2 regions of the Vibrio sp. B1FLJ16 genome follow, and region 2 is predicted to be linked to the other one. Evidence: predicted binding sites of a transcription regulator. Region 2 holds the regulator's gene; the other holds the start of a gene.
The links. The regulator PurR, encoded in region 2, represses purine synthesis genes. The targets are predictions, from matches to a motif close to TNANGNAAACGTTTNCNTNA.

Region 1: a site for PurR is predicted at 3,443-3,462, ahead of purM (phosphoribosylformylglycinamidine cyclo-ligase). Genes of this name have one in related genera too.

What each region holds. Positions count from the first base shown of each region.
Region 1 is NZ_HG992749.1:2,187,242-2,194,658, reverse strand. Features, by position in the region: gene lpcA (D-sedoheptulose 7-phosphate isomerase) at 1-395, shown strand, start outside; gene KHN79_RS09965 (class II glutamine amidotransferase) at 611-1,456, shown strand; gene purN (phosphoribosylglycinamide formyltransferase) at 1,522-2,184, opposite strand; gene purM (phosphoribosylformylglycinamidine cyclo-ligase) at 2,338-3,378, opposite strand; gene upp (uracil phosphoribosyltransferase) at 3,559-4,185, shown strand; gene KHN79_RS09945 (uracil-xanthine permease family protein) at 4,327-5,580, opposite strand; gene KHN79_RS09940 (DUF2066 domain-containing protein) at 6,012-7,211, shown strand; gene KHN79_RS09935 (DUF2069 domain-containing protein) at 7,257-7,417, opposite strand, start outside.
Region 2 is NZ_HG992749.1:1,981,343-1,988,759, reverse strand. Features, by position in the region: partial or broken gene glgC (glucose-1-phosphate adenylyltransferase) at 1-876, shown strand, start outside; gene glgA (glycogen synthase GlgA) at 866-2,338, shown strand; gene KHN79_RS09015 (alpha/beta hydrolase) at 2,462-3,265, shown strand; gene KHN79_RS09010 (DUF2007 domain-containing protein) at 3,290-3,610, opposite strand; gene KHN79_RS09005 (TVP38/TMEM64 family protein) at 3,607-4,302, opposite strand; gene KHN79_RS09000 (TfoX/Sxy family DNA transformation protein) at 4,443-5,036, opposite strand; cyclic di-GMP riboswitch class I at 5,153-5,242, opposite strand; gene purR (HTH-type transcriptional repressor PurR) at 5,515-6,519, opposite strand; gene torD (molecular chaperone TorD) at 6,957-7,417, opposite strand, start outside.

The DNA of each region.
Region 1 (7,417 bases), 210 kb from region 2:
ACTTTGCTGAAGAATTGACAGGTCGCTACCGTGATAATCGCCCAGGTTATGCTGGTATCGCGATTTCGGATCCAAGCCACCTTTCTTGTGTGAGTAACGATTTTGGTTACGATTTTGTTTTCTCTCGTTATGTGGAAGCGGTTGGCCGTAAAGGTGACGTTCTGTTTGGTTTATCGACATCTGGTAATTCAGGCAATATCCTTAAAGCAATTGAAGCGGCAAAAGCAAAAGGTATGAAGACCATTGCTCTGACGGGTAAAGACGGCGGTAAAATGGCTGGTCTGGCGGATATCGAAATTCGTGTACCGCACTTTGGTTACGCAGACCGTATTCAGGAAGTACATATTAAGATTATTCATATCGTCATTCAGCTGATTGAAAAAGAGATGGAATAATACCAATCTAAATAAGTACTTGATCATTCTTGCTGGTTAAAATCGCTGATAGCTGCGTTATAGATTTTGCAATTAGAATAACTAGTTAAAGCAATCTATGCCTTGTTCTAAATGATTTTTCCTGAGCAATACATTGACCACTTACTTATCCAGATTGGTATAAAGTTTCGCAGCTTTTATCTGAGTTGCGGTATAGGTAAGGAGTTCGTTAAACGATGTGTGAGTTGCTCGGCATGAGCGCCAATGTTCCGACTGATATTTGTTTCAGCTTTACAGGCTTGATGCAACGTGGAGGCCGTACAGGCCCGCACCGGGATGGCTGGGGTATCACGTTTTATGAAGGCAAAGGTTTCCGGACTTTTAAAGATCCTAAACCTAGCTGTGATTCTAAAATTGCTGAACTGGTGCAGAACTATCCGATTAAAAGCCGTGCAGTGATCAGTCACATTCGTCAGGCAAACCGGGGCGGAGTTAATTTAGAAAATACTCATCCGTTCACACGTGAGTTATGGGGTAAGTACTGGACTTTTGCTCACAATGGTCAGTTGACGGACTATCAGGATTTGTACACAGGACGGCATCGTCCCGTTGGGCAGACTGACAGTGAATTGGCTTTTTGCTGGCTGCTGAAACAGATGGAAGACCGCTACCCAGAGCCCCCGCAAGATATGGAGTCCGTTTTTCTCTATATTGCTAAGTGCTGCGATCAACTGAAGGAAAAAGGTGTATTCAACATGCTGCTCAGCGATGGAGAGTACGTTATGACCTATTGTACCAATCACTTATACTGGATCACGCGCAGAGCTCCATTTGGCAAAGCGGCTTTGCTTGATGAGGATGTGGAAATTAACTTCCAGGAAGAGACGACGCCTAACGATATCGTTTCTGTGATTGCGACTCAGCCTCTTACCGGTAATGAGGAATGGCAGCGAATGAAGCCTGGCGAATATGGCCTGTTTCATTTAGGTGAGTTAGTTAAAAACAATGCTAATGAGCTGTCAGATGTCGCGTTCGCACCAAAGAAAGTAGCAAGTCAGGCTCCGACAGAACCACTGGAATAGTTAAATCCTTCCATTTGTAAAAAAGGCAGTCAATTGACTGCCTTTTTTCTTGGAATTAAAAGAGGTTACTCTTCTTCAGCGGCTGCATAACCATGAGGCCCAAGCGCTTTGCCATCGAGCCACGCTTTGCCCTCTTGCATCTTTAGTCTTTCTTCAACAAGCCATTTGGTGACCATAGGGTAGATGCTGTGTTCCTGAGTCTGAACACGTGCAGCAAGCCTAACGGCGTCATCATCTTCAAACACCGGTACTTTTGCCTGCAGAATCACCGGACCGCCATCAAGCTCTGGAGTAACGAAGTGGACACTTGTGCCGTGCTCTTTATCTTTAGCATCAATCGCGCGCTGGTGGGTGTGTAACCCCGGGTATTTTGGCAGCAGGGAAGGATGAATATTGATCATCTTACCCATGTAATGCTTTACAAACTCGTTGCTGAGAATACGCATGTAACCAGCGAGAATTACCACATCGGGTTGATACTGGTCGATTTGTGTCATCAGTTCTGCGTCAAATGCTTCACGAGATTCAAAAGCTTTAGGATCTACAAAATGGCCATCAACATTAAATTGCTTTGCACGTTCTAACCCATAAGCATCCGCTTTATTTGAGAAAACAGCCGAGACTTGTGCGTCAGGTATGTTGCTTTCGCACGCTTCTAAAATAGCTTGTAAGTTGCTGCCGTTTCCTGAAATGAGGACCACTATGTTTTTTAGGGTATGGTTTTTCATGATGTTGGGACTGCCTTGATCCTGTAGGTTTGAGTTGCGTAGCTTCAAAAATTACCTGCTATTAGAAAGGGTTTTGTTGTTCTAGATAGCAAAATGAGGACCTAGTAATCTAGTGTCCCCATTATTTTTTATATTTTGAGCAAGCAGCGCAAATTATTTGATTTCAACTTGCTCTTCGCTTGCTTCAGCTTGAGCGATTTCACCAATCACCCATGCGTTTTCGCCTTCTTCTTTCAGAAGTGCAACGGCCGCGTCAGCCTGATCTTTTGGCAGAGCAACAATAAGACCAACACCACAGTTGAAGGTACGGTACATCTCGTGTGTTTCAACGTTACCTTTTTCTTGCAGCCATTGGAAAATAATAGGCCATTCCCAGCTCTTGCCGTCAATTACCGCTTTCGTGCCTTCAGGCAGAACGCGTGGAATGTTTTCCCAGAAACCGCCACCTGTAATATGAGAGATTGCATGGATATCGTGCTTCTCAATCATCTTAAGGGCTGATTTGATGTAAATCTTAGTTGGTTCCAGAAGGTGTTCGCCAATAGTGCGGCCTTCTAGCTCTTCGTTTTTGTCTGCGCCAGAAACTTCAAGGATCTTACGGATTAGCGAATAACCATTTGAATGAGGACCGCTTGAGCCAACTGCGATAAGTGCGTCACCTGCGGCTACTTTCGTGCCGTCGATGATGTCTTCTTTTTCAACCACACCAACACAGAAACCTGCTACGTCGTAGTCTTCTCCTTCGTACATGCCCGGCATTTCAGCGGTTTCGCCACCAATTAGCGCACAGCCTGCTTGCACACAGCCATCTGCGATACCAGAAACAACGTCTGCTGCTGTGTCTACGTCCAGCTTACCTGTCGCGTAGTAATCAAGGAAGAACAGTGGCTCTGCACCTTGCACGATTAGATCGTTTACACACATCGCAACTAGGTCGACACCGATAGTATCGTGCTTGTTCATATCCAGGGCTAGGCGAAGTTTTGTGCCTACACCGTCAGTACCTGAAACTAATACAGGTTGTTTGTATTTCGTCGGTAATTCGCATAAAGCGCCAAAACCACCGATACCACCCATCACTTCAGGGCGACGAGTGCGTTTTACCGCACCTTTAATACGATCTACAAGCGCGTTACCCGCATCAATATCAACACCAGCGTCTTTATAGCTAAGAGAAGAGTTATTACCACTCACAGGGAAGTCCTCGGTATTTAAGTTGGATATGAAAACGGCGCTATTCTACCAGTGCTTAAATACAGATAGCAAACGTTTGCGCAGGTTTTTTTCTTTAGTGATATATCCTGATTTCCCTGCAAGAATTATGTATAATCTGAAGGTTTGATTAAATATAGCTAACTATAGCCGGAGATAGACATGAAAGTTGTTGAAGTAAAACACCCTCTAGTAAAACACAAAATTGGTCTAATGAGAGAAGGTGATATCAGCACTAAGCGTTTTCGTGAATTAGCGACAGAGGTCGGTAGCTTACTTACTTACGAAGCGACAGCAGACTTTGAAACTGAGAAAGTTACTATCGAAGGTTGGAATGGTCCGGTAGAAGTTGACCAGATTAAAGGTAAAAAAGTAACGGTAGTGCCAATCTTGCGCGCTGGTCTGGGTATGATGGATGGTGTACTTGAGCACATGCCAAGTGCACGTATTAGTGTTGTCGGTATCTACCGTGATGAAGAAACACTTGAACCAGTGCCTTACTTTAACAAGTTAGCTTCTAACATTGATGAGCGTATCGCACTGGTTGTTGACCCAATGCTTGCAACAGGCGGTTCTATGATCGCAACTATCGATCTTTTAAAAGAGAAAGGTTGTAACCAGATTAAAGTACTTGTTCTGGTAGCGGCTCCTGAAGGTATCGAAGCATTAGAGAAAGCTCACCCAGATGTTGAGCTATACACTGCCGCAATCGATGAGAAGCTAAACGACAAAGGTTACATCGTCCCTGGCTTGGGTGATGCGGGTGATAAGATCTTCGGTACTAAGTAATTCGTTCTTTAGTGAATAGTTAACCCGAATAGAAAAAACAAAGGCTTGGTTTTCACCAAGCCTTTTTTGTATCTCTTATTTCTTAACAAAGAGTTAGAAGAATAAAAGGCACCGCTTTAATAGAGACGGTGCAGACGAAAATTACTTCGCGCTTTCTTCTTCCATTTGTGCGTTGTCCACAACGTGGTTTTCACCCAAATCGTCTGGAAGTACCAGGTTAAGAATGATTGCCACGATACCACACAGGCTCACACCTTGGAGGCTGAATTCGCCAATACCGAAAGCCATACCGCCAATACCAAACACTAATGTAACCGCAACGATAACAAGGTTACGAGATTTATGAAGGTCAACGTGGTTTTTGATAAGTGTATTCAGACCTACAGTTGCGATAGAACCAAACAGTAGGATCATGATGCCGCCCATTACAGGGACTGGAATAGTCTGAAGAATCGCACCTAATTTACCAACCAAAGCCAGGACGATCGCTGTGATCGCTGCCCATGTCATGATCACTGGGTTGAATGCTTTAGTCAGCATAACTGCGCCAGTCACTTCGCTATAGGTCGTATTTGGTGGCGCGCCCACCATTGCTGCTGCCATAGTCGCAACCCCGTCGCCAGCGATAGTGCGGTGCAGACCCGGCTTTTTAAGGTAGTTTTTACCAGTGACATTTGAAATCGCTAACATATCACCTACGTGTTCTACAGCAGGTGCTATCGCCACCGGAATCATAAACAGAATCGCGTTAATATTGAATTCCGGTGCCGTGAAGTTTGGCATTGCCAACCATGCAGCTTGTGCTACCGGAGTGAAGTCAACCACGCCGTAAGCAAGAGACACTGAGTATCCCGCTAAAATACCGCCTGCGATAGGAACCAGCTTCAGAAAGCCTTTTGCAAATACGCTCAATGCAATGGTAGTTAATAGCGATACCGCTGAAATTATTAGTGCCGCATCACCATTAACCAGCTGAACCGCGCCATCACCCGTTTTACCAATTGCCATGTTTACTGCTGTTGGTGCCAGACCAAGACCGATAACCATAATAACTGGGCCAACAACAACAGGTGGCAGAATTTTATGGATAAAGCCCACACCGCGAACTTTAATCATCGCTCCAAGAGCAATATACACCATACCTGCCGCGAGTAAGCCGCCCATTGTTGCGCCGATACCCCAAGTCTGGATACCGAACATGATAGGAGCAATAAACGCGAAAGAAGAGGCAAGGAAAATTGGAACAGATCGTTTAGTGATTAATTGGAAGAGGAGAGTACCGACACCGGCACCGAAGAGTGCAACGTTTGGGTCAAGGCCTGTCAGAAGAGGCACGAGTACCAAAGCACCAAAAGCGACAAAGAGCATCTGAGCGCCTTGTAACGCATTTTTCATAATAATTCCCTATTAAAGATACGCAGACAAATTCGGCGAATAATATCATTTAGCAATCGTTTGCAACAATGATTAGATCAAACTTTTTTATGATTTCACATCGCTAAAGTATGTATTGAGAGAGATTTGGTAGCAAAATTGTCTGATTTATGAGCGTGAATTCATATTTTATGAGATTTTCGGCAAAGAAAAGTATGAAACAACGTGCTTCTTACATTTGAGGTACTACAAGAGCATTACGATACTATTTAAGTCCTACAAACAAGTAAGAAGGTTCTAGGGCGTAAAGATTGGCGAATTAATGTACTCTGATTAGTGTGCATCAAATAACGATAAGTTGTTTGAATTTGAAGCTATTTGCCCGGGTTTGCCTTGCCCAAGGTTTGATAGTTGCTTATCATGCGGTTTCTTGTTTAGAGGAAAATGAAACTATGCGCTATTTAGCTCTCTTACTGATAGGTTGGATGTCCCTGCCAGTTTATGCACTGACTAAGGTAGATATCTATCGTGCCGAAGTGGTCATTGATAGTGAGCAGGAGAACGGTGAATCTTTGGCTCGTGAACAAGGCATGAAAGAAGTCATTGTCAGAGCGACTGGTTCTCAGTCTTCATTAAGCCATCCCGTTGTTGAAAAAGCGCTGAGCTCAAATTCGCGTTATATATCGCAACTCAGTTATGGTCAGGTTAATGGTCAGCCTGGTTTGAAGATGCGCTTCAACGGCGGTCAGATTCATACTCTTCTAACTCAGGCGCAGTTGCCTACATGGTCGACTTACCGTTCGAATATTCTTGTCTGGGTAGTGGAAGAACAAGCCTATGAGCGTAGCATCGCCTGGGAACATTCAGACTCGCAGAATCTTTCACGGTTGCGTGACTCGGCAGATGCCCGAGGGCTGCCTATCACATTTCCTGTCGGTGATTTTGAAGATGTCACAGGTGTAAATGTGTCCGATGTCTGGGGTGGCTTTGCCGAACCAATTGCAAAAGCCAGTCAACGTTATCCGGTTGAAGCCGTGCTTGTTCTGCGTGTGTTAGGCGATCAGGTTCGCTGGACACTATACGATCAATCACCATCTGCAATTCTGATTTCTCACCGCGCGCCTCGTAGTGGCTCTGCATCAGGAACCAATGCTATTGCCGCAACGATTGATGGTATTACCGACTACTACGCAAGTAAGAGCGCGGTAGTTGTGACTGATGAGGCTTCAGATGGTATCACTATGAAAGTGGTGAACGTCAATTCAGCGTCAGACTTTTTCCGTTTAGAAAGTGCTCTGAAGAAACTCAACTCTGTCGCAGGAAGTGCGGTGAAGCGTGTTCAAGGCAATGAATTGATACTTAAACTTCATTTATTAGCGTCAAAAGAAGCCTTTGAAAAAGAAGCGTCATCAATCAAGCAGCTTACTGAGTACCAAGAGTCAGTTCAGCAAATGGAAGAAGTGCTCGTTGTGAAACCAGCTGAAGAGCCACAGCAAGTAGAAGTTGTGGTAGATGAAGCTCAGCTAGGCTCGGGGGTAGTTACCGCAGAAGTTCAGGCAGAGGAAACTCAGGAATCAGTCCCAGTTGTTATCACGCCGGTACAAGAACAGTATGATCTCATCTATGAGTGGACATCAGGTCAACCTTCATAAAATCAAAAAAAGAGTCGCAGTTCGCGACTCTTTTTTTGACTTAATTTATTTGTTGAACTTGGCTTTTTCTTCTTTTTCAACTTGCGATAAGCGCTTGAGTTTCAATCCCAGCTCTTTGCCTCTAGCTCTCGCAAACAGAATATTACCTATAAAGCCTGCCGTGGTCAGTACCAATTCAACGACTGCCAGCCAACGCTCACCATCAT
Region 2 (7,417 bases):
CCAGACCAAGTCTGTATCTTTGGTTCTGACCACATTTATAAAATGGACATAAAACAGATGGTCAACTTTCATACGGAGAAGGGGGCTTCACTTACCGTTTCTGCGTTACGTATGCCGCTAAAAGAAGCATCTCAGTTTGGTGTCATTGAGGTTGACAGTGATGGGCGTATGGTTGGTTTTGAAGAAAAACCAGCTAACCCTAAATCCATTCCTGGAGACCCTGATTACGCGCTGGTTTCAATGGGGAATTATGTTTTTGAAGCTCAGGTACTCTTTTCTGAGCTGATTGAAGATGCCGAAAACGAAGCATCATCACACGATTTCGGTAAAGATATTATCCCTAAGATGTTCCCTCGAGGTGATGTGTTTGTATATGATTTCAGTACTAATGAAATCAGTGGTGAGAAAGAACAGGTTTACTGGCGTGATGTCGGTACAATCGACGCCTACTGGCAAGCACATATGGATCTGCTGGAAAAAGATGCGCCTTTCTCGCTATATAACCGCAAATGGCCGTTACATACTTATTATCCGCCATTACCCCCAGCGACATTCACTGATTCCGATAACGGTCGTGTGCAAATTATTGACAGCTTAGTGTGTAACGGAAGCTATATAAGAGGCTCGCGTATCGAAAAATCTGTACTTGGTTTTCGAAGTAATATTGCATCTGCTTGTGATATAAGCGAATGTATACTCCTTGGTGACGTTAAAATCGGCGAAGGCTGTGTTTTACGTCGGGTTATTGTGGATAAAAACGCTGATATTGCACCTGGCACTCAGATTGGGGTGAATCTGAAGGAAGATAAGAAACACTTCCATGTGTCAGATGATGGTATTGTCGTCATTCCTAAAGGAGCACGAGTTGGCTACTAACAAACTATCTATTCTGTTTGTAGCGTCTGAAGTCGAGGGATTGATTAAAAGTGGTGGCTTGGCAGATGTTGCCAAGGCACTGCCTGAAGCTCTTCACCAACTTCAGCAAGATGTACGAATCACTATTCCAGCATACAATGGCATTGAAAGGTTGGAAGAGGCAGAGGTACTGTTAGAAACGCAGTTAACATCATGGCCACACACTGAATACCGGGTTTTGCGGCTATTTTTGGGTGATGTCCCTGTATATTTGATCGATTGCCAACCATATTTTGACCGCCCATCTATGTATGCTGAGAATAACCAGGCATACACAGATAACGGGGAGCGTTTTGCTTTCTTCAGTGCGGCTTGTCTGGACATGCTACCTAAACTCGATTTCAGGCCTGATATTGTACATGCCAATGACTGGCATACAGGTCTCGTTCCGTTTTTATTGAAACACCGACACGCATCAGACCCGTTTTTTGTTAATACACATAGTGTTATTTCGATACACAATGCGGTGTTTAAAGGAGTATTCCGTTATGACGATGTGCAGTGCCTACCTGAGTTTCAGAACTATAATGTTCCTGATGCTGCGGTAAGCTCAACTCACATCTCAATGCTCAAAGCTGGTGTGCTGAATGCGGATAAAATAAATGCTGTAAGTCCAACCTATGCAGAAGAGTTGAAAACGGACCTTGGCAGTCATGGCATGTCGTGGGAGTTCCAACAGAGGGCAAACGACTTGGTTGGAATACTCAACGGCTGCGATTACTCAGCTTGGAACCCCGAAACCGATACTTATTTGCCAGTCAACTATCAGGCAAATGAGCAAAGCATGGTAGAAGGGAAAAAGGCGTGTAAGAAAGCCCTGCAAAAACGTCTGAATTTGGAGCAAAAAGAGTGTGCACTGTTTGGTATGGTTTGTCGCCTTACTATGCAAAAAGGGGTTCACTACTTATTACCTGCTTTACAGGATTTCCTTAAGCATGACGTGCAGTTGGTTTTGGTCGGAACCGGCGATCCTTCTCTTGCTGCACAGTTAGAAGACGTTGCCGCTCAGTTTTCTGACAAGTTTGTCTTCGTCGAGGCGTACGATAACGAACTGGCACATTTAGTCGAGGCCGGATCTGACTTCTTCTTAATGCCTTCAGAATTTGAGCCGTGCGGTTTAAACCAAATCTATAGTATGGCGTATGGTACCTTGCCGATTGTCCGAGGCGTTGGCGGCCTTAAAGACAGTGTTAATGACTATGATGCAGACCCAACGGATGCAACTGGATTTGTGTTCTATGAACCAACTCCTCAGGCTCTGTTGTTAATAATGCTACGCGCTCTGCTTCTTTACGCCCAAGATAACGATGAAGTAAAACGCGTCCAGTTACATGCGATGCAAAAAGATTTTTGTTGGAGAAAAGCCGGTGAAGAGTATCTGAAGCTTTATCATTCCGCTTTAAAACTCGTTTTCCCGCACTGACGCGTTCAGAGTTGCCTAAAATTGTAACAAAAGGCACCTTAACTGGTGCCTTCATTATCTTGAGTCCACCGTTTGTGGTAGGATTGCTCTTCGCATTAAATAACATTATTTTTATTGTGGAATATGCCTAAGTCACTACTTTTTCATAAAACCTACTTACACCCCACCAGTAATGAGTGGGTTGTTTTCGTGCATGGTGCTGGTGGCAGTTCTTCCATTTGGTTTAAGCAGATTAAAGCGTATAAACAACACTTTAATTTGCTGCTGATTGATCTGAGAGGGCACGGAAAGTCAAATCAGTTATTGAAAGAGCTTATTACGAGTCGTTACACCTTTACTGAAGTTACGCAGGACATATTAAAAGTATTGGATCACCTGAAAATCCAATCAGCGCATTTTGTTGGTATGTCACTAGGGACCATTATCGTTCGAAACTTGGCCGAATTGGCTGCGGAACGCGTGAATTCAATGGTTTTGGGGGGGGCAGTTACCCGGCTGAACACACGGTCACAAATTCTCGTAACGCTGGGTAATTTCGGTAAACATATTTTACCTTATATGTGGATGTATAAGCTCTTCGCGTACATCGTCATGCCACAACGTAATCAACGTGAATCGCGTTTGCTGTTTGTTCGCGAAGCCAAAAAGCTTTGTCAGAAGGAGTTTAAGCGCTGGTACACTTTAGCGTCAGATGTGAATCCCTTAATGCGATATTTTAAAGACAGAGAGTTACCAATTCCGACACTCTATTTAATGGGAGACAGGGATTATATGTTCATTCAACCCGTTAAAGAGATGGTCGCGGCACACAAGCTTAGCGTACTGCGTGAAATCCCGAACTGCGGCCATGTTTGTAACGTAGAGCGTCCTGAAGACTTCAATCAGCATTCGATTGAGTTTATTAAGCAGCAGTGCTTAATAGCTTAATATTCCAATTTGTTTTAGAGCAGCCTAATGCTCATCTATTTGATGACCACATCGCCAACACGCTCCAAATTGCCCCTCATTCATTTCTGAGCACACTGAGCAGCGCCAATCCTGGTAAGTATTTGGCTGAGCCTGCATCTGGTAAGCATCAACAATAACCGAAGCTTTCATCTGTTGTTCAGGCGCGAACAACCATATGTAGGGATCGGTTTCATCACTGAACGGCAGCTCACCTTTTAAACCAAAAAGTCCTTCACCGCGAACTTCGCACTGTATTTGCTCAGTTTTAAGTAAGCCGCAAACGATATGCGCCTCTGCAGGGTTTTTGGCAATAAATATTTTCATTGAAGATGTCCGTTTTGCTCAGTTTGATTGGGTCTTAGTTTATTCATCACCCATCTGGCAATAATAGGAAACAAGCCCAGTAAAGCAAATGATGCTAAAACTCCGGGAGATACGATACCGGAAAGGCTATCTATTGTGGCCAACTGTGTACCGGCGTTCAGGTATACAGCAGTGCCCGGGAGCATACCGACTTGGCTTGTTAGATAAAATCGACTCACTGACATCGGAGTCAGTCCCATCAACAAATTAATCAGGAAAAACGGGAAGACAGGAATTAAGCGTAATGAAAGCAGGTAGAATGCGCCGTCTTTTTCTACGCCGTTATTGATCGCAGAAAGTTTATTTTCGAACTTGGTTTGAACCCAATCTCTTAATAGGTAGCGACTACTAAGGAAAGCAAGGGTAGCGCCTATGGTGCTCGCAAATGAGACTAACATTAAGCTGGTCCAAAAACCGAATAGTGCGGCTCCCAGTAAGGTCACCACAGCAGCGCCGGGGATTGAAAACGCAGTAATTAAAACGTAAATCAGGAAATAGAGGGTCGCGGCAAACAGGAAATTTTGCTCGATATACGCGTTTAGCGCTTCTTGTTGAGCTTTGGCGTTCTCTAAAGTGAGGTATTGGCTAAAACTTGCAGCCAGTACAATGATCGTTAACAGTAGGATTAACCCAAAAATCAGTTTCTTATTCATATTTTACTCCAGAAGGGTTACCTTTTCCCAACTCATAACGGATACAGTAGGTATAGACAGCTTGAGGCAGAAAAAAATTTCAAAAAAAAACCGCAGACGAAGCTGCGGTTTTAGAAGTTTAAGGAAATTTAGCTGAATACTTATCTCGAAAGAGCGTTTTTCAACTCTTCTCGTCTAGATTGAGGTACGACGCTCCAATGAGTGCCGTTTATTGCGCCTTCTAAGGCCCAGAGCAGTTCAATGCTAACCTTTGCTGAGTGAGAGTCACGTATCGCTTTATAAGCGCTTAGTGCACCTTCTTCTTCAAGCTGTTCTACTGATTCAATACCAGCTTTTTTTAGCATTCGCTCTGTAGCGAGCCTTAAGTTAGGCAGATCTTTCAATCTGTCTGGCTTGCTAGTTGCTTGTTGTTTTTTTTCTAATTTAGCTTGTTCTAATGACTGCTTCGCCACTTCGACTAAGCGCTCACTTGATTCCCATAAGTCGTTGGAAATCGCGTAGTACTTAGTAACTACCGGAAACCCACGCTTTTTATAAACGTACGGTTTTAGTCCTTGTGTCTCGAAGTTAGATGAAGTCTGTTGGTCTGCTCGTATATGAAGTTGATCATTTACAACAAGTGCAAACATCGTTTCATCTGCGAAAAGCCCGAAGCCACCAAACATAGAGCGCGACTTGATCGTGCCAAGTGGCTCAAATAGCTTCATAGAATCTTTGAGTATCGGTTTATCCATGATGTGTTATCTCGGTGTAATTAATATTACGCCACCAAAAGTCAGGTCCGAGAGAATAGCAAATACATACAAGAATAATGTCATTAAAGGGTAAACTCATTATATGCATATTTGCCATCGGCAACCCCGCTACCTTTCATTCTATCAAATGGTTAAGGCCGGAAGCTTTGCGTCCCACCCTTTCGGATGGTTTGCCCTGTGCGTGACCATATGAGGATACTTGTTATCTTGAATTAACATCACGTTTTAGCGATCAAAATGTGATTTTCCTTCAAAAAATTGCAAGGTATTTATGGGTGCTTGTTCATATGTAAAAGATGTGATTATGCATGAGCTAGTTACTGTGTGATATGGATTGTAATTATATAAAACAGTGCTTTACTAATGTTATTTTTACGGTATGGGACTACGATAAAGAGACTAAAAATTTAATTTATCTGGATAAAAATAAGCGCTCATTAAGAGCGCTTATGGAGAGTTAGTTAAGTTTCTTTACCGTATTTCGGACGACCAACTCTGGTTGCATTTCAAAAATGCGTTTTTCGTGGTCTTTATCTTTAATACGTTCTAGTAGAATTTCGAACGCATTTTTACCAACACGACGTTTAGGTTGGTGAATCGTCGTCAATGGCGGAGAGAAGTATTCTGCCAACTCAATGTTGTCATAACCAATTACGGAAATATCGTCAGGGATCTTGATGCCGTTTTGCTGTAAGCGACTCATAAGGCCTAATGCCATCGTATCGTTAAAGCAGAAAACCGCTGTTGGGCGTTTTTCCATTGCCGTAATTTTATCCGCAACCAAAACAGCAGTGTCACACTCGAAATTCCCTTCAAGAATCCAGTCTTCATTCACAGGAATGTTTGCTTCTGCCATTGCTCGGCGGAAGCCGACTATACGCTCTTTACAGGCTAACTTATCAAAATGGCCGCTTAGGCAAGCAATATCAGTATGACCGTTTTCGATCAGATATTTGGTTGCGATGTAACCGCCTTCTTCTGAGTTATCCATGATTTTGTCGGCTTGTGAACTTTCCGGACCCCAGTCCATGACAACTTTTGGAATGTTAGAGTGGCGGTCGAGCATCTCATTTAGCTCTTCCGTTAAGTCAGAACACATGACTAAGATCCCATCAACGCGTTTTTCCGCAAGCATACGAATGTAATCGCGTTGCTTTTCGTAGATACCACCGGTATTACATAAGATCAGTGTGTAACCTTGACGGTAACAGTAGCTCTCAACACCATCAATGACTTCAGAGAAGAACAGGTTAGTCGATTGCGTTACCAACATACCAATAGTACGAGTTGAGTTACATTTCAGACTGCGAGCAACCGCACTTGGTGCATAGTTAAGCTCATCAACTGCTTTCATAACTTTTTCTTGCGTTGCTTCTGCAACAAAACGCGTCTTATTGATAACGTGTGAAACTGTGGTGGTTGAAACGCCGGCTAATCGAGCAACGTCTTTTATAGTGGCCATAAATGGTGTCCTGTATCGAGCTACTTAATATACCATTGAAGATAAACCGTTCTGCCTAATCCCTTTCGCAAACTCAGTGCAATAATCGCTTGCACACAGAGTTCGCATAGCGTTGGTTTCTCCTGAAACAGTAAAAGGTTTGTAGCGATATAATAGGCTGAGGCTGCCGATTTTCCTAAATTGAGCGAAATAGCGAACTTCAACCTGTAAAGAAAACACAAAAACCGCTATTATTTCAGCGGTTTACATGAAAATCATATTTAATCGTTTGCGTTCACATTTTAGCTCTATATGGACGAGCTCGCAATAATAACAGCAATAATTTTGCGTATTTCAAGTCACATTTTGATGGCTAAAAAAGTTAGTGTTTTCAATCAGGTTAACGCAAGAGAAAATCCGCAAACCTGGTGTGAGAATTTTCTGAAAAAAGACAATGCCTATTCACCAGTAAGATAAGTACTGTCTAGTTTGCAAAATGCAACGAGTAATTGTGCAACGCTGGCATAGAAACCAAACTCATCTAATTGATGACACTTTGCAGAGAATTGAGGCAACCAAGACATGAGTTGATGCTCAATGAAATGGTTCTGCTGAACAAAGGCTTCTTCCATATGCTTTTCCTGCTCGTACTCGTTGGAGCGAATGATCATGTTGCCCAAAAAATCGAGTTCTACGGCTAGGTGATCAGCAGGTTCGTTAAGTTTGTCATCGACTTGTACACCAAAATCTGCCATCAACTTTGCCATTTCTTCCGCTGGCTTATCGTTTAGTAAACCAGATTTACCGATATACATAGAAGCATAGGGCAGAGCACCGTACTTTTCTGTTTTAAGAAACAATTCACAAAAGTCAGCTGCTAATTCAAGCTGAGCGTCTTCACGGTCTTGCAGCCGGTTTA